Regions from separate parts of the Planomonospora sp. ID91781 genome, predicted to be linked through region 3. Evidence: predicted binding sites of a transcription regulator. Region 3 holds the regulator's gene; each other region holds the start of a gene.
The links. Region 3 encodes HrcA, which represses chaperone genes, less so after heat shock. Its sites were predicted from a motif close to TTGGCACTCTCNNNNNGAGAGTGCCAA; they were not measured.

Region 1: HS048_RS14510 (DNA starvation/stationary phase protection protein) is a predicted target of HrcA. The motif match lies at 5,681-5,707, and genes of this name have one in related genera.
Region 2: groES (co-chaperone GroES) is a predicted target of HrcA. The motif match lies at 3,625-3,651, and genes of this name have one in related genera.

What each region holds. Positions count from the first base shown of each region.
Region 1 covers NZ_JABTEY010000001.1:3,186,493-3,194,458, forward strand. The annotation lists gene HS048_RS14475 (CrcB family protein) at 1-77, shown strand, start outside; gene HS048_RS14480 (CrcB family protein) at 74-433, shown strand; gene HS048_RS14485 (MarR family winged helix-turn-helix transcriptional regulator) at 454-930, opposite strand; gene HS048_RS14490 (DoxX family protein) at 1,007-1,447, shown strand; gene mmuM (homocysteine S-methyltransferase) at 1,502-2,365, opposite strand; gene HS048_RS14500 (VIT domain-containing protein) at 2,475-5,012, opposite strand; gene HS048_RS14505 (MerR family transcriptional regulator) at 5,009-5,671, opposite strand; gene HS048_RS14510 (DNA starvation/stationary phase protection protein) at 5,786-6,253, shown strand; gene HS048_RS14515 (alkaline phosphatase PhoX) at 6,551-7,732, shown strand; gene HS048_RS14520 (helix-turn-helix domain-containing GNAT family N-acetyltransferase) at 7,710-7,966, opposite strand, start outside.
Region 2 covers NZ_JABTEY010000001.1:1,742,789-1,750,754, reverse strand. The annotation lists gene HS048_RS08245 (LuxR family transcriptional regulator) at 1-23, shown strand, start outside; gene HS048_RS08240 (DUF5319 family protein) at 40-417, shown strand; gene HS048_RS08235 (hypothetical protein) at 378-539, opposite strand; gene HS048_RS08230 (sigma-70 family RNA polymerase sigma factor) at 596-1,135, opposite strand; gene groL (chaperonin GroEL) at 1,509-3,131, opposite strand; gene groES (co-chaperone GroES) at 3,224-3,535, opposite strand; gene HS048_RS08215 (Uma2 family endonuclease) at 4,330-5,028, shown strand; gene HS048_RS08210 (class I SAM-dependent methyltransferase) at 5,074-6,240, shown strand; gene HS048_RS08205 (hypothetical protein) at 6,432-7,966, shown strand, end outside.
Region 3 covers NZ_JABTEY010000001.1:2,839,239-2,847,204, reverse strand. The annotation lists gene HS048_RS12930 (16S rRNA (uracil(1498)-N(3))-methyltransferase) at 1-269, opposite strand, end outside; gene dnaJ (molecular chaperone DnaJ) at 266-1,411, opposite strand; gene hrcA (heat-inducible transcriptional repressor HrcA) at 1,424-2,437, opposite strand; gene HS048_RS12915 (hypothetical protein) at 2,626-3,378, shown strand; gene HS048_RS12910 (DUF3097 domain-containing protein) at 3,440-4,255, shown strand; gene HS048_RS12905 (DUF4870 domain-containing protein) at 4,281-4,991, shown strand; gene hemW (radical SAM family heme chaperone HemW) at 5,045-6,259, opposite strand; gene HS048_RS12895 (glycoside hydrolase family 18 protein) at 6,482-7,759, shown strand; gene lepA (translation elongation factor 4) at 7,914-7,966, opposite strand, start outside.

The DNA of each region.
Region 1 (7,966 bases), 350 kb from region 3:
CGGTGTCGGCGGCACTCGCCGGGACGGTCCTGGCAAGGCGGGCGCGGCGGGCGCGGCGGGAGCGCCGGGCGGGATGAGCGTGCTGCTGGTGGCGCTGGGCGGAGCGGCCGGGGCGGCGCTGCGGCACCTGGCGGCCTCGCGCTCCGGCCCCCGCTTCCCGTGGGGGATCCTCGCGGCGAACACGGCCGCCTCGTTCCTGCTCGGCCTGCTGGCGGCCGGAGCGGCCGCCGGACGGCTCCCGGGCTGGGCGCTCACGCTGGGCGGCGCCGGCTTCTGCGGGGCGCTGAGCACCTACAGCACGCTCGCCTACGACGTGCTGCGCTTGGCCGAGGCCGGCGAGCGGCGCCTGGCCGCGGCGAACCTGGCGCTCACGCTGGCGGCAGGCCTGGCGGCGGCGTTCGCCGGGGCGGCCCTCGGCCGGATAGCCTGGTAGGACCGATGGGATGAACAGGGTCAACGGGATGGCGGGGGCGCATCGTCGCGCATCGCCGCTTCCATCTTCCGCATGACGCGGGTCATCGTCTCCAGTTCGCCCGGCTCCAGCAGGTCGATGAGGAGCGCACGGACGACGGCGACGTGGCCCGGTGCGGTGCGTTCGAGACACGCCATGCCCTCGCCGGTCAGCGCGGCCAGCACCCCGCGCTCGTCGGAGGGGCAGGTCTCCCGGGTCACCAGGCCCATCGTCTCGAGCCTGCTGATCTGATAGGTCAGCCCGCTCTTGGAGGCCACCACGCCACGGGCGAGCTCGGTCATGCGGAGTCGCCGGCCGGGGGCGGCGGAGAGCCGCGCGAGGATCTCGTACTGGGCGTGGGTCAAGCCCGCGTCCGCTTTCAGCTGTTCCTCGACGCGCCGTTCGAGCAGGTGGGAGGCGGTCAGATAGGCAGTCCACGCGACCATCTCGCGCTCGTCGAGCCATCGCGTCCCCGTCATCCACTCAGTCTACAGGTTGTTTGAATTTGAACTATCTGCTTAGGTGGTGGTTCGAATTCGAACCTCAGGAGGCGTCATGTTCGGTGTGATCGATCGAGTCAGGCCCATCGCGTTCCTGGTGGGACGCGTCGTCATCGGCGTGATCTTCTTGGTGCACGGCTGGATGAAGTTCAGCTCCGGGCTGTCGGGGACGACGGCGTTCTTCGAGTCGGTCGGGATCCCCCTGGCGGGCCTGGCGGCGCCGGCGGTGGCGGTCCTGGAGGTCGTGGGCGGGATCGCCCTCATCGTGGGCGCCGCGCTCCCGCTCTTCGGCACGCTGCTCGCGCTCAACATGCTCGGCGCGATCCTGTTCGTCCACGGGTCGGCGGGGTTCGCCGCGGACAAGGGCGGCTACGAGTACGTCCTCGCCCTGGCGGCGGCCAGTCTGATGATCGGCTTCAGCGGAGGCGGAGCCCTGGCCGTCGACTCCCTCTGGCAGCACCGCCGCGGCCGTACGGGCGCCACGACCTCGGTCTGATCGCTGCCGCACGCCCTCGCCGTACGGGCGTCACGGCCTCGCGGGGCAGGACGCCTAGCCGCCGTAGACGTGCTCGCGGATCTGCCGGATGTGCTCCGGAGTCGTACGGCAGCAGCCGCCGACGAAGTCCGAGCCCGCGGCGTGCCATTCCGCGGCCGCCGCGCCGAACTCGGCCGGGTCGGCCAGACCGCGCCAGCGGCGGGCCTCGGCGTCCCAGGTCTCGCCGGAGTTGGGGTAGACCATGACGGGCTTGCCCTCGATCTGCCCGATCAGGCTGGGGATGTGGCGCGGCGCGGTGCAGTTGACGCCGACGGCGAGGACCTGGGGGTGGCCCGCGAACAACGCGGCGGCCCGGCGCATAGGAGTGCCGTCGCTGATGCGCTCACCGTCGCGGCAGGAGAAGCTGATCCACGCCCGCACGCCCGGGGTCTCGTCGAGCAGCCGCCTCAGCGCGCGGGCCTCGGCGTACGACGGGACGGTCTCGCACGCCAGGAAGTCGGCTCCGCCGCCGGCCAGGATGTGCCAGCGCTCCCGGTGCCAGGCGACCAGGCCGTCCTCGTCGAGGTCGTAGTCGCCGGTGTACTCGGCGCCGTTGGCGAGAGAGGCGCCGTACGGGCCGACGCTGGCGGCCACCGCGCCCTCGCCGTGGGCGTCCCGCGCCTCGGCGGCCAGGCGGATCGAGAGCAGGATCAGCTCCTCGGCCCGGCCGGCGGACAGACCCCGGCGCACGAACGCCGGGATGCTCGCCTGGTAACTCGCCGTGGTCGCCACCTGCGCTCCCGCGGCGTAGTAGTCGAGATGCGCCTGCCGGATCAGCGAGGGGTCCTCCACCAGGAGCTTCGCCGACCACAGCTCGTCACCCAGGTCCGCGCCCAGGGACTCCAGATGGGTGGCCAGACCGCCGTCGAGAATCACCACCCCGCCACTGTACGTCACAGGTGGCGGGATGATCCGGCGGACGATCTCGAAGCCGCCGGGACGGCCCGGCGGCCGGCCGCTCCTGCCGGCCGGCCACCGGGCCCGGCGGTCACCGCTTCCAGAAGGGACGGCGCCGCTCCGGCTCGCTCAGCCCCTCCAGGGTTCGGACGGCCTGCCGCCACAGCGCGTCCGCGTCCGCGCCGGGTCCCGCCGACGCCAGCTCCCCGGCCAGCGCCTCCAGCTCCGGATGGCCGCCGAGGAAGACGGCCAGGGCGGCCAGGCGGCTGCCCAGGTCGGACAGCAGGCGCAGCCGCTCGGCGGGCGGGAGGGACTCGGCGGCCCGCAGCCGCCGGAGCTCCTCGGCCAGCTGCGTGCGCAGGGCGTCGCCCGGTGCACCGGAGCCGGCCGGGACCCCGGCGGGGGAGGCGGGACGCGGGACGGACCGGGACCTCATCGGCGCGCGCGGGACGGGGGCTCCGCCCGGCGGCGCGGGGAACGCGTCGCGGCCCGCGTCCGGGAACGCGCCGATCCCCGCGTCGGGGACCGGGCCGGCCTCCGTGTCGGGGAAGGCGTCCGGGAAGGTGTCCGGGAGCGCGCCGGGGAAGGCCTCCGGCGAGGCCCCGGCGGACCCGCCCGGCGCGCCCGCGCCGTACCCCGGAGCGGGGGAGGCGGGCGGTGCGCCGGGAGCGGCCGCCCGCGGGGCGGGCATGGGAGCAGGCATGGCCGCGCTCATGGTCGGGGGCATCGAGGCCAGGAGCATCGGCGCGGCCGCGGCCGCGGGCGTCTCCCAGCCGCGGGGCAGCTCCACCGGCTGGATCACCCGGTGCTCCGGGCCGCCCTCGGCGGCCACCCGGCTGTCGACCGCGACGAACGCGGTGAACCGGCAGAGCACGCCGTACTCCAGCGAGGTCGAGACGATCTCCTCCTCCAGCGAGCGGTCGCCGGCGGCGTAGCGGTCCTCCAGGTCGCGCAGCCGGGCGCGCGCCCAGATCGAGCGCACCGCGGGGTTGTGCGCGCGCGTCCCGGTGATCCGCCGCTCCCACGGCCGCCCGGCGGCGTCCAGGCCGCGCAGGACCACGCTCGCGGAGGTCCCGGCCGCGCCCCGGTAGCGGCCGTGGACGGTCAGCGGCACGCCGGGGTAGACCGAGCCGAGGCGGCCGGTCGAGCCGGGGAGCGGGTCGAGGCCGTCTCCCGCCAGGGACAGGTCGGTGACCAGTGGCGCGCCGATCCTGCGGTGGATGTGCTCCATGGCCTCGTCCAGCCGGTCCTCCGACTCCACCAGCTCGCACCGGCCCGCGCCGAGCCCGGCCAGCCGGCCCAGGAAGCCCGCGTTGACGGCCTGGTCGATGCCGACCGTGTGCACCCGCACGCCGGCCAGCCGCCCCGCGGTCCGCTCCAGGATCCGGTCCTCGTCGCCCACCTGCCCGTCGGTGACCAGCACCAGCACCCGGTCCCGCGAGGAGTCGCCGAGCAGCGCGGCGGCGCGCTCCAGCGGCTCCACCATCTCGGTGCCGCCGCGCGCCTCCAGCCGGGCGAGGTACTCCACCGCCCGGTAGCGGTTGCGGTCGGTGGCCCGCACCAGTTCGCCGCCGCCCTCGCCGGGCCGCCCGGGGTGCTCCACCACGGTGTCGAAGGCGAGCACGGCGAACCGGTCGTCGCCGGTCAGCGTGTCGACGATGCGGGCGGCGGCGCGCCGGGCGGCGACCATCTTCCAGCCGGCCATGCTGCCCGAGCGGTCCAGCACCAGCACGACGTCCTTCGGCGCGGGCGCGGAGGGCCCCGGCTCCGGGACCACGGACAGCGCGAACGTGCCCTCGTCTCCGTCCCCCGGGCCGTCCGGGTCGGGGACGAGGGTCAGGGCGGTGGAGGCGTCGAAGTGCAGGCGCAGGACGAAGTCGCGGTCCAGCCGCTCACCGGGCGTCAGCCGTACGGTGCGGCCGTCCTGCAGGACGGTGTGCAGGCTGGAGCGGACCTCGCGCAGCTCCAGCCCGGCGGCGTCGACCGCGACCGCGAGCGAGAGCCGCACCGGGTGCGGGAAGCCGGGCAGCAGCACCGGCGGGGTGATGCGCGAGGCGTCGGGCACCGCGTCGGTGTCGGCGGCCCAGCCGTCGCCGGCCTGCCCGCCGTCGAGCGGGGTCCCGGGGATGTAGCGGGGGGCGACGACCAGCGGGAAGCGGAACGTCGCCGCGCCGTCCTCGTAGGGGAGCGGCTGGTCGAGCGTGAGCCGTACGGTGACCCGCTCGCCCGGCACGATGTTGCCGACCCGGATGGTGAAGACGTCGGGCCGGTCCTCCTCGGCGATGGCCGCCCGCCGCCCCTCGGCGACCGCCCGGTCGTAGTCGGCCCTGGCCCGGCCGCGCTCCTTCAGCACGCCCTCGACGACGTGCCCGTCGGCCTCCATGCGGAAGGCCGTCACCGCGGCCCGGTCGGGCAGCGGGAAGACGTAGGTCGCCTCCAGCGCCACGTCGAAGGCGTTGCGGAAGCACTGCGTCACCGTCACCCCGGCGGCCAGGCCGGCGACCTCGGCGGCGACGTCCACGCTCTCCAGGGGCAGGTTGCCGCGCTCGGTGACGAGCGCGCCCAGCCCGGCGTCGGGGACCGGCTCGCACTCGTCCGGCCGCAGCGGGGTGATGGAGTTGATCGTCATGGCTTTCCTTCCGGAGAGGCGAGCCCACGCTCGCGCAGGACCGCCAGGAGCGTCTCGGACGCGGCGGCGATCCCGGCGAGGTCGTCGTGGGACGGGACACGGCTCGCGCCGTCGAGCAGGAGGGTCACGCCCGCGGCCAGCCGTACCGCGGGCACGGCCGAGGCGGCGGAGGGAACCGGGGGCGGGGAGGCGGGTGAGGGGGAGCCGGGCGTCCCGTTCCGCACCGGGGCGGGAGGGTCGTTCCGTGCGGGGGTGGAAGGGGCGGGCGTCCGGTTCCGCGCCGGGGCGGGAGGGGCGGGCGGGCCGGTCCAGAAGCGCGGGCGGGCCTCGCGGGGCGCCGGGCTCCCGTCCGGGGAGGCGGGGAGGCGGGCGATCGCCTCCAGGATCTGGTCGGTCGCCCCGGCGAGCTCGGCCTGGATCTCGGCGATGCTCCGGCCCTCGGCCTGCCGCCGCTTGACGGCGATCAGCTGGAGCAGGTGGCGCCTGCCGTACAGCGCGACGCGGCCCCGGCGGGCGGCCGGCGGGTCGAGCAGGCCGATGGTGGCGTACCACCGGACGAGGCGCTCGTTGGGCACGTCCCTGACCCGCCCGCCCTGGCGGGCGGGCGGGGGGAGGGCCGCCGAGGCCCGCTCCACCAGTTCGCCGATCGTCCATTCCATGCCCTCATAGTGACACTGCAATTATTACAGTGTCAACATAGGTCCGGTATCGGTGGGTATGGGCGGCTCTGGTTCGCAACGAGACAACGGATACCGACAACGGAGGTACGTCCCATGGCCACCATCACCGGCCCGCTTCAGCCCGGTGACAAGAAGATCGTCGGAGAGGCCCTGCAGGGCGCGCTCATCGATCTCCTCGATCTCTCGCTCCTGGCCAAGCAGGCCCACTGGAATGTGATCGGCCGCAACTTCCGCCAGATCCACCTGCACCTGGACGAGATCGTGGGGTTCGCGCGGGCGCACGCCGACACCGTCGCCGAGCGGGCGGTGTCGCTCGACATCACGCCCGACGGCCGCGCGTCCGCCATCGCCGCCACCACGAAGGTGCCCCAGCTCGACTCCGGCTACCTGGACGTCGACAAGGTCGTCGCGGCGATGACGGACATCCTGGAGTCCATCGGCCGCAGGATGCGCGAGCGGGTCGACGCCACCGCCGAGGCCGACCCCGTCACCCAGGACATCTTCATCGCCGTCACCCAGGACGTGGAGAAGCACCACTGGATGATGCAGGCGCAGCGCTGAACGGCCCGCCCGGCCGCTGAGGCGGCACTCCGGCGGGTGCTTTCCGCCAGGGTGCCCCGACGCGGTGCGCGAAGGCGTCCCGGCCCGGCGCCGGGGCGCCTTCGCGCGCCGCGATCCGCCGGAGGGGCCGCAGGGACGCGATCCGCCGGAGGAGGGGCGCGGCCGGTCGGCGATGAGAGCGGATCGGTCGAAACGCGTGCCTTCCGGGTTTCCGCAGAGTTTCAATCGGGACGGTGGCCGTGTTCACCCGGATCCGGTCGACTGGCCCGCGTACCGTGAAGGCAGCGAGGAGGCGCCATGCTCCGCCGTACGTTGTTGCGCACCGGAGGACTGACCGCGGGTGCGGCGTTGACGGGATCCCTCTGGCAGGGGGCCGCGTGCGTGTCCGCGCGGGGGACGGGCCACTACGGGCCGCTCCGCGCGCCCGACGCGAACGGCGTCGCGCTGCCCGAGGGCTTCACCAGCAGGATCGTCGCCCGCACCGGCCGCAGGGTCGGCGGGACGCTCTGGCACGCGGCGCCCGACGGCGGGGCCTGCTTCCCCGACGGCGCCGGCTGGATCTACGTGTCCAACTCCGAGATCCCGCTGCTCGGCGGGGCCTCGGCGATCAGGTTCGGGGCCGGCGGAGAGATCCTCGGCGCCTACCGGATCCTCTCGGGCACCGACCTCAACTGCGCCGGCGGGCGCACGCCCTGGAACACCTGGCTGTCGTGCGAGGAGACCCTGCGGGGCCGCGTGTTCGAGTGCGACCCGTACGGTGAGCGCGCCGCGATGCCGCGCCTGGCCATGGGCCGGTTCAAGCACGAGGCCGCCGCCTGCGACCCCGACCGGCAGGTGGTCTACCTCACCGAGGACGAGCGGGACGGCTGCTTCTACCGGTTCCGGCCGGACGTGTGGGGCGACCTGACGGCCGGGCGGCTGGAGGTGCTCTGCGGGGACGGCGGCGACGGGAAAGGCGGCGGCGGGGGCGGCGGGAAAGGCGGCGGGGGCGCGATCACCGGGCCGGTGACCTGGGAGCGGGTGCCCAACCCCGCCGCGCCGCTGAAGGCGACCAGGCACCAGGTGGGGGCCGCCCTGCACTTCTCCGGCGGTGAGGGCTGCCACTACGACGGCGGAGTCTGCTTCTTCACCACCAAGGGCGACAACCGGGTGTGGGCCTACGACGCGGAGAACGGCCGCCTGGAGATCGCCTACGACGCCGCCTCCCCGCTGACCGGGGTGGACAACATCACCGGCACCCCCGCCGGAGACCTGTACGTGGCCGAGGACGGCGGGAACATGGAGATCAACCTGATCACCCCGGACCGGCTGGTCTCGCCGTTCCTCAGGGTCGACGGCCACGCCGGATCGGAGATCACCGGCCCGGCCTTCTCCCCGGACGGCCGCCGGCTGTACTTCTCCTCCCAGCGCGGCGCCCGGGGCGACTCCGCCGGGACCGACGGCGTCACCTACGAGGTCACCGGCCCGTTCCGCGGCTGAGCGCCCCGTCCCGGGCGCCGCCCTTCCGCAGGTCGCGGGCCCAGACCTCCTCGGTGAAGCCCTCGCCCGGTTCCTCCCGGACCAGCTCGAACCCCGCCGCCCGGTAGATGCGCCGGGCGCCGGTCAGCACGTCCCTGGTCCAGAGCGTGATCCGGCGGTAGCCGGCCTCCTCGGCGAAGCGCAGGCACTCGTCGACGAGCCGCCTGCCGATGCCCCTGCCCCGGGCGGACGGCT
Region 2 (7,966 bases), 1.1 Mb from region 3:
CGCACCCTGCCCGGCACCCCTAGGCCATAAAGTGGAACCGTGCTGGAAGACGTCCCTCGCGACCCGTTCGCGGACGACCCCGACGACCCGGCCGCCGCGCTGGGTGATTCCGACGCCCCCGAGCCCCTGACGCCCGCCGAGCGCGACGAGGCGGTCACCGATCTCGCCGATGTGGAGGTCTTCCGCTCCCTGCTCGAACCCCAGGGGGTCTTCGGACTGGTCCTCGACTGCCCGGAGTGCGGCGACCAGCACTATTTCAACTGGGAGCTGCTCCGCGGAAACCTGCGCCAGATGATCGACAACGGCAAGCCGCAGGTGCACGAGCCCGCCTACGAGCCCAACCCCACCGACTACGTGAGCTGGGACTACGCCCAGGGCTACGCCGACGGCGTGATCGACACCGAGGAGAGGCGCTGACCGGCGGCGAGGTCGTGGTCGACGTCCTCGATCAGCGCTGACAGCAGCCGGACGACGTCGTCGGCCACCGGGACGGGCTCCCTCCGGGAGAGCGACTGCAGGAGGGCCTCGGTCCCGGCCACGGCCGGATCCCCGTCCGGCCCGTATCTCCTGGCCGGACGCCGCGGATGAACCGTGGTCAAGCTATCGACTCCAGCTCGGCCAGTGCCCGCAGCCTGGCGAGCGCACGATGCTGGGCGACGCGAACCGCACCGGGTGACATACCGAGTACATTACCCGTCTCCTCGGCCGACAGGCCCGACACCACCCTGAGCATCAGCAGCTCGCGCTGGTTGTCCGGGAGGCGGGAGAGCAGCCGGCGCGCGTGCTCGGCCTCGATGTAGCGCACCACGGTCTCCTCCGGCCCCGGGCCCTCGTCGGGCCCGTCGGGGAGGTCCTGGGTCGGCACGGCCGAGCGCACCGAGCTGCGCAGCGCGTCGGCCACCTTGTGGGAGGCGATGCCGAAGACGAAGGACGCGAACGGGCGCCCCATGTCACGGTAGCGGGGCAGGGCGGACAGTACGGCGATGCACACTTCCTGGGCCACGTCGTCCGCAATGTGATATTGGCCGGAAACCCGGCCGAGGCGGGCGCGGCAATAGCGCACCACCATCGGGCGCAACTGCGCGAGCAAGGATTCGATCGCGGTGCGATCCCCCTGAACGGCGAGGCTCGTCAGATCCTTGAGATCGTCTTTGTGGACGACCCCGTCAGATCTCGTCGCAAGCCTTACCCCACTCTTGGCGTCGGCGACGCATCCCTCGGTCACGTAGGCATGATGCCCGCACTGATCGGACCTGTCGTCATGGCAAACGGCTACGGATTGGTCACATTGAGGCGGCGGCAGCGAACGGTAATCAACCGGCTACACTGAGATTTTTCACCTCGCCGGAAATTTCTGTGGATTGCCAAATATGTCGGTTATTCGTTATATGGCCCGCAAGCCGTAACACCGGCCGTGCCGGACCCTTTGCCGCACTTTCGGATTTCCCCGGAAAACGTACGGCCCGCACCCCGGGAGGGGTGCGGGCCGTACCGGGTCCTGACGGAGATCAGTGGCCGTGGCCGTGACCGTGGCCGTGACCGCCGGCGGCCGGGGCCTCCTCCTCGGGCTTGTCCACCACGAGGGCCTCGGTCGTCAGCAGCATGCCGGCGATGGAGGCCGCGTTCTGGACGGCCGAGCGGGTGACCTTGACCGGGTCGATGACGCCCTGGGCGATCAGGTCGCCGTACTCGCCGGTGGCGGCGTTGAGGCCGTGGCCGACGGAGAGCTCGGTGACCTTGGAGGTCACGACGTAGCCCTCGAGGCCGGCGTTCTCGGCGATCCAGCGGGCCGGCTCGATGAGCGCCTTGCGGACCACCGCGACACCGGTCGCCTCGTCGCCGGTGAGGTCCAGGTCGCCCAGGACCTTGGCGACGTGCACGAGCGCGGAGCCACCGCCGGAGACGATGCCCTCCTCGATCGCGGCGCGGGTCGCGGAGATGGCGTCCTCGAGGCGGTGCTTCTTCTCCTTGAGCTCCACCTCGGTGGCCGCGCCGACCTTCAGCACGCAGACGCCGCCGGAGAGCTTCGCGAGGCGCTCCTGGAGCTTCTCGCGGTCCCAGTCGGAGTCGGACTGCTCGATGGCGAGCTTGATCTCCTTGACGCGGTCCGCGATCGCCTGCGCGTCACCGGCGCCGTCCACGATCGTGGTGTTGTCCTTGGTGATCACGACGCGGCGGGCGGTGCCGAGCACCTCGGTGCCGACGTGCTCCAGCTTGAGGCCGACCTCCTCGCTGACGACCTGGCCGCCGGTGAGGATGGCCATGTCCTGCAGCATCGCCTTGCGGCGGTCGCCGAAGCCCGGCGCCTTGACGGCGACGGAGGTGAAGGTGCCGCGGATCTTGTTCGTCACCAGGACCGCGAGGGCCTCGCCCTCGACGTCCTCGGAGATGACGAGCAGCGGCTTCTTCGTCTGGGCGACCTTCTCCAGCAGCGGCAGGAAGTCCGCGACGGAGGTGATCTTGGCCTGGTGGATCAGGATGAAGGGGTCCTCCAGGACCGCTTCCATCCGCTCCTGGTCGGTCACCATGTAGGGCGACAGGTAACCCTTGTCGAACTGCAGGCCCTCGGTGAACTCCAGCTCCATGCCCATGGAGTTGGACTCCTCGACGGTGATGACACCGTCCTTGCCCACCTTGTCGAACGCCTCGGCGATCAGCTCACCGATCTTGGCGTCCTGCGCGGAGATCGTCGCGACGTGCGCGATCTCCTTCTTGTCCGCGACCGGGCGGGCGGACTCGATCAGCTTGTCGCTGACGGTCCTGGCCGCGAGGTCGATGCCGCGCTTGAGGGAGAGCGGCTGGGCCCCGGCGGCGACGTTGCGCAGACCCTCGCGGACCATCGCCTGGGCCAGGACGGTCGCGGTGGTCGTGCCGTCACCGGCGATGTCGTTGGTCTTGGTGGCGACCTCCTTGGCCAGCTGGGCGCCGAGGTTCTCGTACGGCCCCTCCAGCTCGACCTCACGCGCGATGGTGACACCGTCGTTGGTGATGGTCGGCGCACCGAACTTCTTGTCGATGACGACGTTGCGGCCACGCGGGCCGAGGGTCACCTTGACGGCGTCCGCCAGGGCGTTCACACCACGCTCGAGAGCGCGGCGCGCGTCCTCCTCGAAAGACAGGATCTTCGGCATGACAGTCCTCTCTGAAAGCACGTCGGCGCATCAAAGCCCCGGGCGCAGAGAGCGGCCCGGGGCTCGATACGTCATCTCAGGTGAAGCGTGAACTACTTCTCGATGATCGCGAGCACGTCACGGGCGGAGAGCACGAGGTACTCCTCGCCGCCGTACTTCACCTCGGTGCCGCCGTACTTGCTGTAGAGAACGATGTCGCCCTCGCTCACGTCGAGCGGGATGCGCTTCTCGCCCTCCTCGTCCCAGTTGCCCGGACCCACCGCGAGGACCTTGCCCTCCTGCGGCTTCTCCTTGGCGGTGTCCGGGATGACCAGACCGGAAGCGGTGGTCTGCTCTGCCTCGAGCGGCTGGACCACGATGCGGTCGCCGAGCGGCTTAACGGGAACCTTGGTGGCGGTCGTCACGTCGGACCTCCCCTTCAGATATGAATGATCTAGAAGAGGCGACCAGCGGTCTGCCGTCGCGGGTGCCAGACCTGACCTCGTCGCATGGATTGGCACTCTCAAGGGGAGAGTGCCAATACGGAACAGTATGCAAGGAGGCCTTGACAGTCAACACGAACCGCCCTGTCTGCGCTTCGGGCGAACGCCGCCGCCCTCCCGGCGCCCCGCGACCGGCGGTTCCACCCGTCCGGGCCGGCGACTCCTCCGCCCGCACCGGCGGCTCCCCGCATCGCGGACGATCCCCGCACCCGCACCCGCACCCGCACCCGCACCCGCACATCGTGCCGTCCCGCCATCCGCCACCGGACGGCATCCCGAACGGCGTCCCCGGAGAAATCGCGGGCGGAAAACACACCTCCCTTATCCGTCACCACAATCACCGGACGACCGGTTCACACATATGAAACACACGCGAACACCGGTCATGGGCCGGCGTACGGATTCACACCCTTTTCCCCGCGACAGGCATCCCCGGACCGTGCGACCTCCGAGTTTTCCTTCTGAACGGCAAAGATTCGACAAGACGAAACGATCCGGAGCCCCCGGAGCCCTCCACGGGTGAATTCCCGGGGCACCGCGGAGGTCCGGCGCCCCCGCCCGCACGGAACCCGGAGCCGCTCTCGCTCCGGCATGCCTCACATCACGACAAAGAAAGGCATATCCGCATCATGAAACCCGCCCCCATCCCTGACCGCGCCGCCCGGATCGGGGGAACATACGGGGAGACGACCGGGCACCGACGGGAATGTGACCTGATGACCACGAACGGTAACGGGAAAGACGCTACGGTGAACGACATGACCGGCACGATGAGCGACGCGTTGGCCACGGTACGCGACGCCGACTACCTGCTCGCCGACTGGCCGCACCCCCCGCCCGGCGGCTGGACGGCCGATGACCTCGACAACCTTCCCCAGGACGGGCCCCACGGCGAGCCGGGCTTCTTCAGACGCGTCGAACTCCTCGATGGAGCACTCATCTTCATATCCCCCCAGAAGCGCTTCCACGAACGACTGATCCGCGGGCTCACCGACCGCCTCGACGCCCAGGCTCCGGAGCACCTCGCCGCGGTCAGCCAGATGGACATAAAGATCAACAAGTTCCAGCGCCCCTGCCCGGACGTACTGGTGATCGATGCCCGCGTGGCCGACGACAACAGCCGGACGTCCTACACCCCCGCCGAAGTCCACCTGGCGGTCGAAGTGGTCTCACCCGAGTCGAAGTTCCGCGACCGCAAAATCAAGCCGGAACGCTACGCAGCGGCAGGAATCACTCATTTCTGGCTCATCGAAGATGAGAGCGACAAACCGGTCGTGTACGTGTACGAGCTCGACCCCACCACCCAGTCGTACGTCCCCACCGGCATCCATCATGGTCGGCTCTCCCTCGAAGTGCCCTTTCCCATCGATGTCGACCTGGTAGGCCTGCTGAGCCGGGGCGGCGCCTCCGGGTGATCGGTCGCGTCTCCCCGCGGGCATGAGGCGGTAGCGTCGGGCGGCGTGGACCTTGACGCATTCCGTGAGCTGCTGACGCCGCGCGGCCAGGAGGCCCTGGAGGCCGCGGCCGAGCTCGCCGGGGACGACCCCGTGGCGGCCGTGACCCGGCTCAGGAAGACCTACGACGCCGATCTCACCTCGGCGGCGCTCGGCCAGGCCGTGCTCAGGCGGCGGGCCCGGGAGAAGTTCGGCGCCGACGCCGACCTGATGTACTTCACCCCCCATGGCCTGGAGCAGGCCACCCGCCGCGAGGTCGCCGACCACCGCGCCCGGCGGATCCCCGCGGGCTCCCGGGTCGCCGACGTCTGCTGCGGCATCGGCGGCGACCTGCTCGCCCTGGCCAGGGCGGGCTGCACGGTGGAGGCCGTGGACGCCGACCCGCTCACCGCCGCCGTCGCCCGGGCCAACGCCGACGCCCTGGGGTTCGGCGACCGCGTCACGGTCCGCGCGGCCGGCGCCGACACGGTCGACCCGGCCGCCTTCGACGTGCTGTTCGCCGATCCGGCCCGCCGTACGGCGCGCGGCAGGACCTTCGACCCCCTGGCCTACTCCCCGGCCTGGCCCGAGGTGCTCCGGATGGTCGCCGCGGCCCGGGCGGCCTGCCTGAAGGTGGCCCCCGGCATCCCGTACGAGTTCATCCCCGCCGGGGCCGAGGCCGAGTGGGTCTCCCACCGGGGCGAGGTCAAGGAGGCCGTGATCTGGGCGGGCGCGCTGGCCGGCGAGGTGGAGCGGCGGGCCACGATGCTGCCGTCCGGCCTGACGATGACGCCCGGCGCCGGCCTCGGCCCGGCGGAGGTCGGCCCCATCGGCCGCTACGTCTACGAGCCGGACGGCGCGGCGATCCGGTCCCACCTCGTCGCGGAGGTCGCCGCGCTGGTCGGCGGGCGCCTGATCGACCCGCACATCGCCTACATCACCTCCGACGCCCTCGCGGAGACCCCGTGGGCGTCCCGCTACGAGGTGCACGAGGTGCTGCCGTTCTCGCTCAAGCGGCTGCGGGCGGTGCTCCGGGAGCGCGGCGTCGGGAACGTGACGATCAAGAAACGTGGATCCGCGGTCGACGTCGAGCGGCTCCGGAAAGACCTCCGCCTTTCCGGAAAGAAATTCACAACGGTTATTCTCACCCGAGTCATCGACAGGCCTTTTGTCCTTGTTTGCGACCCGTGCTGATCTGCCCGGAACCGTAAATCCGGGAAATCCGTCGACAATCGCGATCTTTTAAAGCCGGATTCGAAAAACCTTGATCCAGGCGCTATCGTTGCGCCCCGGGAGTCGTTCCCGTCAGCGGTTCGACCGCGTTTAACAACAGCCGGACCAATCCCACCGCGCGGCTGACCGTCGGCGAGTGAAGGAGCTTTTCGGTGGATCACTCCAATCAGACCCTGCTGCAGGCCGGCGGCCAGACCGCCATCTCCGACCGGATGCGGGAGCTCCTCGCCCGCGCCGCCCAGGACCACGTCTACGAGCAGCGCACGCAGGGTGCGGTGCTGGACGAGATCCGCCAGCGGCTCGAAGGCATGGAGTGGCTGCTGCGCGAGGTCAGGGAACGCGAGCTCGGCGGGCTGAACGGCACGCTGGAATCCGTCCACGGTCGCCTGGACGACATCGCCGTACGGCCTCCGACATGGGCGGAGGGACTCGCCCAGCACGTCGAGGCGGTCCGCGACCACGTCGACGCCGTCGGCGAGCGCGTCGGCTCGGTGGGGCAGCGGATCGACTCCGTGGGCCAGCGCATCGACACCGTCGGGGAGCGGGTCACCCCCGTCGAGGAGCTGCCGAGCCTCTGGGCCGACCTCGGCACCGTCGGCGAGAACATGGACGAGGCGCTCACCCGCCTCCAGTCGGTCCTCGACGGCACCAGAGGCGTCGGCGACCGGATGGACGAGTTCGCCGGGCGCCTCGGCCAGTTCCAGGAGAACATGGAGGCCGCGGCCGGCCGGTTCACCCGCCTGGACAAGTCGCTCACCGAGCTCTCCCAGCGCACCGAGCGCGTGGAGAACGGCCTGGCCGAGCTCGCGGCGGGGGTGCGGGAGTCCGTGGACGCCGCCGTCGGCCGCCTTCTCGACGCGATCGGGCAGGTGAGCGGGAAGGTCGAGCAGGCGGTGGTCCGGGTGGACGACCGGGTGGACGGCGTCGAGAGCCGCATCGACCGGGTCGACACCCGCCTGACCTCGGTGGACGGCCGCCTGGAGACCGCCGACGGCCGCCTGGCCGGGATCGGCGACCACCTGGCGGCGGTGGACGGCCGCCTGGTCTCGCTGGACGGCCGCCTGGCCTCGGTGGACGGCCGGCTGGAGACCACGGACGGCTGCCTGGCCGACATCGACGGCCGGATGAGCGGCGTCGAGACCCGTCTGGGCGGTGTGGACTCCCGCATCGCCTCGGTGGACGCCCGGATCGGCGAGACCGGCACCCGCCACGACGGCCGGCTGGACGGCCTCGACGAGCGCCTCGACGAGATCGAGGGCCGCGTCACGAGCCGGATCGACGTCGTCGACGCCCGCCTGTGCGCGCTGGACAGCCGCGCGGAGAAGGCCGGCGAGCAGCTGGAGGCCGTCGACGACCACGTCGAGGCCGTCAACCAGCGGGTCAGCCAGCTCCCCGCCACCCTCAACATCAGCGAGGTCCACAAGCGCGTCGGCGAGCTCATCTCCGCCCAGACCGACGGGCAGGAGCAGCGCTTCGACACCCTGGACGAGCGCCTGGCCCAGGCCGAGGCCGCCCTCGCCCCGCTGGCCGACATGCTCCGCGCCCAGCCCGACCGCGAGCAGCTCGCCGAGGCCCTCGGCGAGATCGTGGACCCCGTCCGCACCGACCTCACCCGCCGCCTCGGCGCGCTGGAGGAGACCATGCTCGCCCTGGCCGAGGCGCTCCTGCGGCCCACCCGCACGAAGGA
Region 3 (7,966 bases):
CGCTCGCCCTTGGGCAGCCCCTGGACCACGACCAGGCGCGGCCGGGACTCGGGCACCTCGTAGCGGCGCAGCACCTCCACCCGCAGCGAGTCCTTGCCCGGGACCAGGACCACGCACTCGGCCACGGTGCCCGCCCCGTCGGTCAGGTCGAGCCGCTCGCCCTCCCGCAGCCGCCGTACGGCCGCGGCGTGGCGCCCCTCCGGCCCGCCGAACGTGAACTCGGGCAGGACCAGGTCCGCCGGGTCCGCCAGGAAGACGGGGACGGTCATCGGCCGTTGAACGCGTCCCGCAGGCGCGAGAAGAAGCCCTGCTGGCCGGGGGCGAACTTGCCGGGGGGCCGCTCCTCGCCGCGCAGCCTGGCCAGTTCCTTGAGCAGCTCCTCCTGGGCCGGGTCGAGGCGGGACGGCGTCTCCACGTTCACGTGGATGAGCAGGTCGCCGCGGCCGGTCTCGTTGAGGCGCTGGACGCCCCTGCCGTACAGGGAGATGGTCTGCCCGGACTGGGTGCCGGGCCGGACGTCGATCTCCTCGGCGCCGTCGAGGGTCTCCACGGTCAGGATCGTGCCGAGCGCGGCCGCCGTCATCGGGATCTGCACGGTGCAGTGCAGGTCGTCGCCGCGCCGTTCGAAGATCTCGTGCGGGCGCTCGACGATCTCCAGGAACAGGTCGCCGGGCGGGCCGCCGCCGGGGCCGATCTCGCCCTCGCCGGCGAGCTGGATGTGGGTGCCGTCCTCCACCCCGGCCGGGATGCGGACCTTGATGGTGCGCCGGGTGCGGACCCTGCCGTCGCCGGAGCACTCCTGGCAGGGGTGGCGGATGATCGAGCCGAACCCGCCGCACTGGGGGCAGGGGCGGGAGGTCATGACCTGGCCCAGGAAGGAGCGGGTGACCTGGGACACCTCGCCCCGGCCGTTGCACATGTCGCAGGTGTCGGGGTGGGTGCCGGCCGCGGCCCCGGAGCCCGTGCAGACCTCGCAGAGCACGGCGGTGTCGACGGTCAGCTCGCGGGTGGTGCCGAAGGCGGACTCGCGCAGGTCGAGCTCGACCCGGATGGTGGCGTTGCGCCCCCGGCGGGCCCGGGACCGGGGGCCGCGTCCGCCGCCCCCGGCGGCCGTGCCGAAGAAGGCGTCCATGATGTCACTGAACGGGAAGCCCGCACCGAACCCGCCGGCCCCCGCGCCGCCGCCGGCCCCGCCGAACGGGTCGCCGCCCAGGTCGTACATCTGCCGTTTGCCGGGGTCGGACAGCACCTCGTAGGCCTGGGTGATCTCCTTGAACCGCTCCTGGGTCGCGGGATCGGGGTTCACGTCAGGGTGCAGCTCACGGGCCAGCCGGCGGTAAGCCTTCTTGATCTCTTCCGCACTGGCGTCACGGCGCACCCCGAGGGTGCCGTAGTAGTCACTCTTAGCCACTTAGTCGACCTCTTAGGATGCAGCCAGGATCTGGCTGACGTAGCGTGCCACCGCGCGCACCGCGCCCATCGTGACCGGGTAGTCCATTCGTGTCGGTCCCAGCACACCGAGCCGGGCCAGTTGCTTGTCCCCCGAACCGTATCCGGCGGCGACGATCGACGTCCCCTGCAGTCCGGTGTAGGGGTTCTCCGAACCGATCCGCACGGTCAGTGTGGACGGGTCGGAGGTCTCGCCGAGCAGGCGCATCAGCACGACCTGCTCCTCCAGCGCCTCCAGCACGTCGCGCAGACCGACGGTGAAGTCGGCCCCCGCGAGGTTGGCGGCCCCCGCAAAGACGATCTTCTCCTCCTGGCGCTCCACCAGGGACTCCAGGAGCACCGACAGGACCGTGGCCGCCAGCGGCCGGTCCTCGGCCGGCAGCCGCTCGGGCAGGTCGGCGACCTTGTCCGGGACGCTGGTGAGCCCGCAGCCGTCCAGGCAGGCGTTGAGCACGGCGCGCAGGTGCGCGACCCGGCCCTCGTCCACCACGTCGGGCAGTTCGACCACGCGCTGCTCGACCCGGCCGGTGTTGGTGATGAGCACGAACATCAGGCGGCGCTCGCTCAGCGGGACCAGCTCGACGTGCCGGACCGTGGAGCTGGTCAGCGACGGGTACTGCACCACGGCGACCTGCCGGGTGAGCTGCGCCAGCAGCCGCACGGTGCGCGTCACCACGTCGTCGATGTCCACCGCGCCCGCCAGGAACGTCTCGATGGCCCGGCGCTCGGCCCCCGACAGCGGCTTGACCTGGGAGAGCCGGTCGACGAACAGCCGGTAGCCCTTGTCGGTGGGCACCCGCCCGGCACTGGTGTGCGGCTGGGCGATGTAGCCCTGCTCCTCCAGCACCGCCATGTCGTTGCGGATCGTCGCGGGCGACACGCCCAGGTTGTGCCGTTCGACGAGAGCCTTGGAGCCCACCGGCTCGTTGGTGGACACGAAGTCCTCGACGATGGCGCGAAGCACCGCGAGCTTGCGGTCATCGACCAACGTGCTCACCTCCCTGCCTGCACCCTGCGCGCCCGGACGGAGAACACCGGAGCTGGCACTCGGTGTTCCCGAGTGCCAGTGTACGGCTCCCGCCCGCGGGGTGGGATGACGCGGCCCGCAACCGGGGTCCGCACGGTCGTCAAGTCAACTGCTATTCGGATACAAGCGACAACCTCCACACTTGCCTTATGTCACACGATTTCGGCAACCCCTCCGGTGGCTTCGCCTCCCCCTCCGGCACCCCCCAGCACCCCGCCCAGCAGCCGGCGCAGCACCCCTCCGCGCAGCCGTACGGCGGCGCCCCCTCCTACGGCTACGCCCCGCCCGGCTACGGCGCCCCGCAGGGACCGCCGCCGAAGGTGAAGGCGGGCCCGAGCATCGGCTGGATCGTGGGGGCCTGGCTGCTCGCGGTGGTCTCCGTGATCGCCGGCATCGCGGTCTTCGCCGGCGGCGTGCTCAGCTTCGCCGAGGACGCCGCGCCCCCGGCCTCCTACGGCCCGGGCGAGGTCTTCACCGTGCGGCTGGACCCGGCCGAGAGCCCCGCCCTCTACGTCTCCGCGGCCCAGGGCACCAAGTTCCAGTGCGGTTTCCAGGAGGGGACCCAGGGCCGGCTGGAGAACTCGCTCGTGCAGACGACCGTCACCGGCAGCGACGGGATCCCCTGGGAGCTGGCCTTCCGGATCGGCGTCGACCAGGCGGGCGAGTACAAGCTCGGCTGCTCCGTCGAGGAGGGGGGCCAGGCCCGCTTCGGTGTGGGCCGCGAGCTGGCCGCCGGCGCCCTCGTGGGCGGCACCGTGGCACTGTTCCTGATCCCGGGCTTCGGCGTCCTGCTGGCCATCGTCGTGACCATCGTCGTACTGGTGAAGCGGAGCCGCGCCCGCAAGCTCAACGCCGCCGTCCCGGTGGGCGGGTGGGGGCCGGGCGGTCCCTACCGCGGGTGATCGCGGCCCCGCCCCGTGCGCTGCTAGCGTCCCATGCGTCGACGCGGACGCAGGAGGGGCGATGTACGAACGCGACGTGCTGGCGGGCGACTGGCGGCGGCCGGGCAGGGGGACGATCCCCCTGGTTCCGGCGGAGCCCGACCTGGTCGTGGAGGACGCCGAGGGCGGTTTCTGCGGTGCGGTGGTCGCCTGCGACAAGGAGGCCGTCACCCTGGAGGACCGGTTCGGGCGGCGGCGGGTGTTCCCTCTCGAACCCGCCGCGTTCCTGCTGGAGGGCCGGGTCGTCACCCTGGTGCGGCCCGCCTCCGCGCCGAAGGCCCCCCGGCGCAGCGCCTCCGGCTCCATCGCGGTGGAGGGGCTGCGCGCCCGCGTCGCCCGGGAGAGCCGGATCTACGTCGAGGGCGTGCACGACGCCGCGCTCGTCGAGCGGGTCTGGGGCCACGACCTGCGGGTGGAGGGCGTGGTCGTGGAGTACCTCGAGGGCGTCGACCACCTGCCCGCGATCGTCGAGGAGTTCCGGCCCGGCCCGGGCCGCCGGCTGGGCGTGCTCGTCGACCACCTGGTCGCCGGGTCGAAGGAGAGCCGGATCGCCGAGCGGATCACCTCCCCGCACGTGCTGGTCGTCGGCCACCCCTTCGTGGACGTCTGGCAGGCGGTCAAGCCGTCGGCGCTCGGCATCCCCGCCTGGCCGTCCGTGCCGCGCGGCCGGCCGTGGAAGGAGGGCGTCGTCGCCGCCCTGGGCTGGGACCTGGAACCCGGTGACGCCTGGCGCCGGATCCTCGGGGCGGTCGCGACATATGCTGACCTCGAGCCGGAGCTGCTCGGCCCGGTCGAGGAGCTGATCGACTTCGTGACAGCCCCCGACGAGGCCGGCTGATCCCGACGACCCACCAGGAGGGTCCATGAGCGACAATTCCGGGGAGCCCCGGCACGGGGCCGAAGGAGACGACCCGACGCGGCCCGGCCGGGGATACGACTCCGGCGGCGCCCGGCCCGGTCAGGGACACGGCCACCGGCCCCCGCCCGCCTCGCCGTACGGCTCCGGCGGTTACGGCGCCCACGGCGGCGGCCACCCCGGACCCCAGCCCCCGCCCGGCGGCGCGTACGGCCGGCCCGCACCCGGCCCGTACGGCCAGGCGGCACCCGGCCCCTACGACCCGTACGGCCAGGCGGCACCCGGCCCCTACGGCGCTCACGACCCCTACGGCCGGCCCGCGCCCGGCTTCCCCGAACCGTACGGGCCGTACGATCCGTACGGTCGTCACGGCCGGTACGGGTCGTACGGCCCGCGTCCCGGCACCGACGACACCACCCTGGCCATGGTCTCCCACCTGCTGGGCCTGCTCACCGGGTTCCTCGGCCCCCTGGTGATGTACCTGGTCAAGCGGGACGAGTCCCCCTACGTGCGGGACCAGGCCGCCGAGGCGCTGAACTTCCAGCTCACCCTGATGATCGCCTACGTCGTCGCCTCGGTGCTGATGTTCGTGTTCGTCGGCTTCCTGCTGCTGCCCCTGATCTGGATCGGGTCGGTCGTCTTCATGGTCCTCGCCGCCGTGGCGGCGAACCGCGGGGAGAGCTACCGCTATCCGATGTCCGTCCGCTTCGTCAGCTGACGGACGGCCCGCGGAAGCTGACGGATGGCCCGCGGATCGGCCGGCCGGGCGGATCAGCCGACCAGGTCGCGCACCAGGGCGTCGGCCAGCAGGCGGCCGCGGAGCGTCAGCACCGCGCGGCCCCGCTTGAACGGCTCGGTCTCCAGCAGGCCGCCGCCCAGCGCCCTGGCCACCACGACGGGGCGGTCGATCTCCGCCAGCGGGAAGCCGTCGGCCAGCCGCAGCTCCAGCATCAGCCGCTCCACCGCGCGGTCCTCCGGTCCCAGCACCTCCCGCGCGTGCGCGGGCGAGGCCCCCGCGGCCAGGCGTCCGGCGTAGGCCGCCGGGTGCTTGACGTTCCACCACCGGGTGCCGCCGACGTGGCTGTGCGCGCCGGGGCCGACGCCCCACCAGTCGCCGCCGGTCCAGTAGAGCAGGTTGTGGCGGCAGCGCGCCTGCGGCGAGGTCGCCCAGTTCGACACCTCGTACCAGCCGAAGCCCGCCCCGGTGAGCATCTCCTCGGCGATGAGGTAGCGGTCCGCGGCCACGTCGTCGTCGGGCATCGGCAGCTCCCCGCGCCGGATCCGGGCGGCGAGCCGGGTGCCCTCCTCCACGATCAGCGAGTACGCCGACACGTGGTCGGGCCCGGCCTCGATCGCCGCGGCCAGCGAGGCCCGCCAGTCGTCGTCGCTCTCCCCCGGCGTGCTGTAGATCAGGTCCAGGTTGACGTGCTCGAACCCCTCGGCCCTGGCCTCCCGTACGGCCTGCACCGCCCGGCCGGGCGTGTGCCGGCGGTCCAGCACCGCGAGCACGTGCTCGCGGGCGCTCTGCATGCCGAAGCTCATCCGGGTGAACCCGCCGCGCCGCAGCTCGGCCAGGTAGGCCGGGACGACGGACTCGGGGTTGGCCTCGGTGGTCACCTCGGCGCCCGGGGCCAGGCCGAACTCCTCGTCGATCGCGCCGAGGATCCGCACCAGGTCGCGGGCGGGCAGCAGGGTGGGGGTGCCGCCGCCGAAGAACACGGTCTCGACCCTCGGGGCGGCGCCGCCCAGGATCGCGCGGGCCTGCCGCACCTCCTCGATCGCGGTGCCGGCGTAGTCCGCGTGCGAGGCGCCGGGACCGAGCTCGGACGCCGTGTAGGTGTTGAAGTCGCAGTAACCGCACCGGGTCACGCAGAAGGGCACGTGGACGTAGAAGCCGAAGGGCCGCGTACCGAGACCGGCGAGCGCGCTCTCGGGCAGCTCTCCGGAGGCGGGTACGGGATCGCCGTCGGGAAGTGTGGATGGCACCTCCCAAGTCTGCCGCCCCCGCCGTGGTGCCCGGGACGGTGGCGGGACGGCCGGCCGTACGCCTCCGGGGCGGCGGGCTCCGGCGCGGCCGCGGCGAGGGGTCGCATCTCTGTGCAGCAATTCGGCGGCAGGCCGTTGACGCGTAGATCGGCCGCGCCTACGATCCGGGAAAACTTAAAGGAAAGTTTCCTATAAGTTCTCCCCCCGAACGTTGGAGAATCCGTGAAGAGATTCCTCCGGCCGATGGTCGCGGCGGTCATCGCCACCGGCCTCGCCGCCGCAGTCACCCCCGCCGCCGCCCACGCCGAGGCGCAGACCGGCCACGGCGAGCGCTTCAAGCGGGTCGGCTACTTCATCCAGTGGGGCGTCTACGGCCGCCAGTTCTTCGTCAAGGACGTCGACACCAGCGGCGCCGCCGCCAAGCTGACCCATCTCAACTACGCCTTCGGCAACGTCAGCGAGGAAGGCGCCTGCGTCTCGGCCGACCCCTGGGCGGACTGGCAGATGCCGCTGGACGACGCGCACAGCGTGGACGGCGTCGGCGACACCGCCGACCAGGTGCTCAAGGGCAACCTGAACCAGATCAAGGAGCTCAAGGCCAAGCACCCGGGCCTCAAGGCGCTGATCTCGCTCGGCGGGTGGAGCGGCTCGAAGTACTTCTCCGACGCCGTCCTCACCCCCGAGGGCCGCAGCAAGCTGGCCGCCTCCTGCATCGACCTCTGGCTCAAGGGCGACCTGACCGGCATGCCGGCCGGGAGCGGCGCCGGCGTCTTCGACGGCATCGACCTCGACTGGGAGTGGCCCGGCTCCGAGGGCAACGAGGGCAACGTGATCCGGCCCGAGGACCGGCGGAACTTCACCCTGTTCCTCGCCGAGCTCCGCCGCCAGATGAACGAGTACGACCCGAAGAGCGAGATCACCGCCTACCTGCCCGCCTCGGCGGCGAAGATCGACGCGGGCTTCGACGTCCGGGAGGTCTTCAGGAACCTGACCTTCGGCAACATCCAGGGCTACGACCTGCAGGGCCCGTGGGAGAAGGTCACCGGTCACAACGGCAACCTGTTCACCGACCGGCGCGACCCGCACGAGTTCACCTACAGCGTGGACCAGACCGTCCGCGACTACCTGTCGCGCGGCGCCCCCGCCAGGAAGATCGTGGTCGGCGTGCCCGCCTACGGCCAGGGCTGGACGGGCGTCAAGGGCGGCAGGAACGGCCTGTACGGCACCAGCACCGGCCCCGCCCAGGGCAAGTGGGCCGCCGGCACCGACGACTACAAGGAACTGGTGAACAAGCCCGGCAGGCGCTACCGCGACCTGCGCACCGGCGCCATGTGGCTCTACGACGGCAACGAGTTCTGGTCCTACGACGACCCGGCGGTCGTGACCCAGAAGGCGCTCTACGTCCGCCTGAAGGGCCTCGGCGGCTCCATGATGTGGTCGCTCGACCAGGACGACGCCAAGGGATCGCTCACCTCGGCGCTGTACAGGGTCCTGCGCTGACGGCTCCGCGGAACCCCCGCTCGGACGGCTCCGCGGGACCCCCGCCCACGAACGCGGGGGCCCGCCGGAGGTCGCCCGCGGTGTGAACCGCCGCGGGAGACGGAGGCCGGGGGCGGGCACCGACCGGTGCCCGCCCCCGGTTCCCCCTGCGGGGCTACTTCTTGGGCTTGTCGGTGGAGGACTCGGTGGACAGCGCGGCGACGAAGG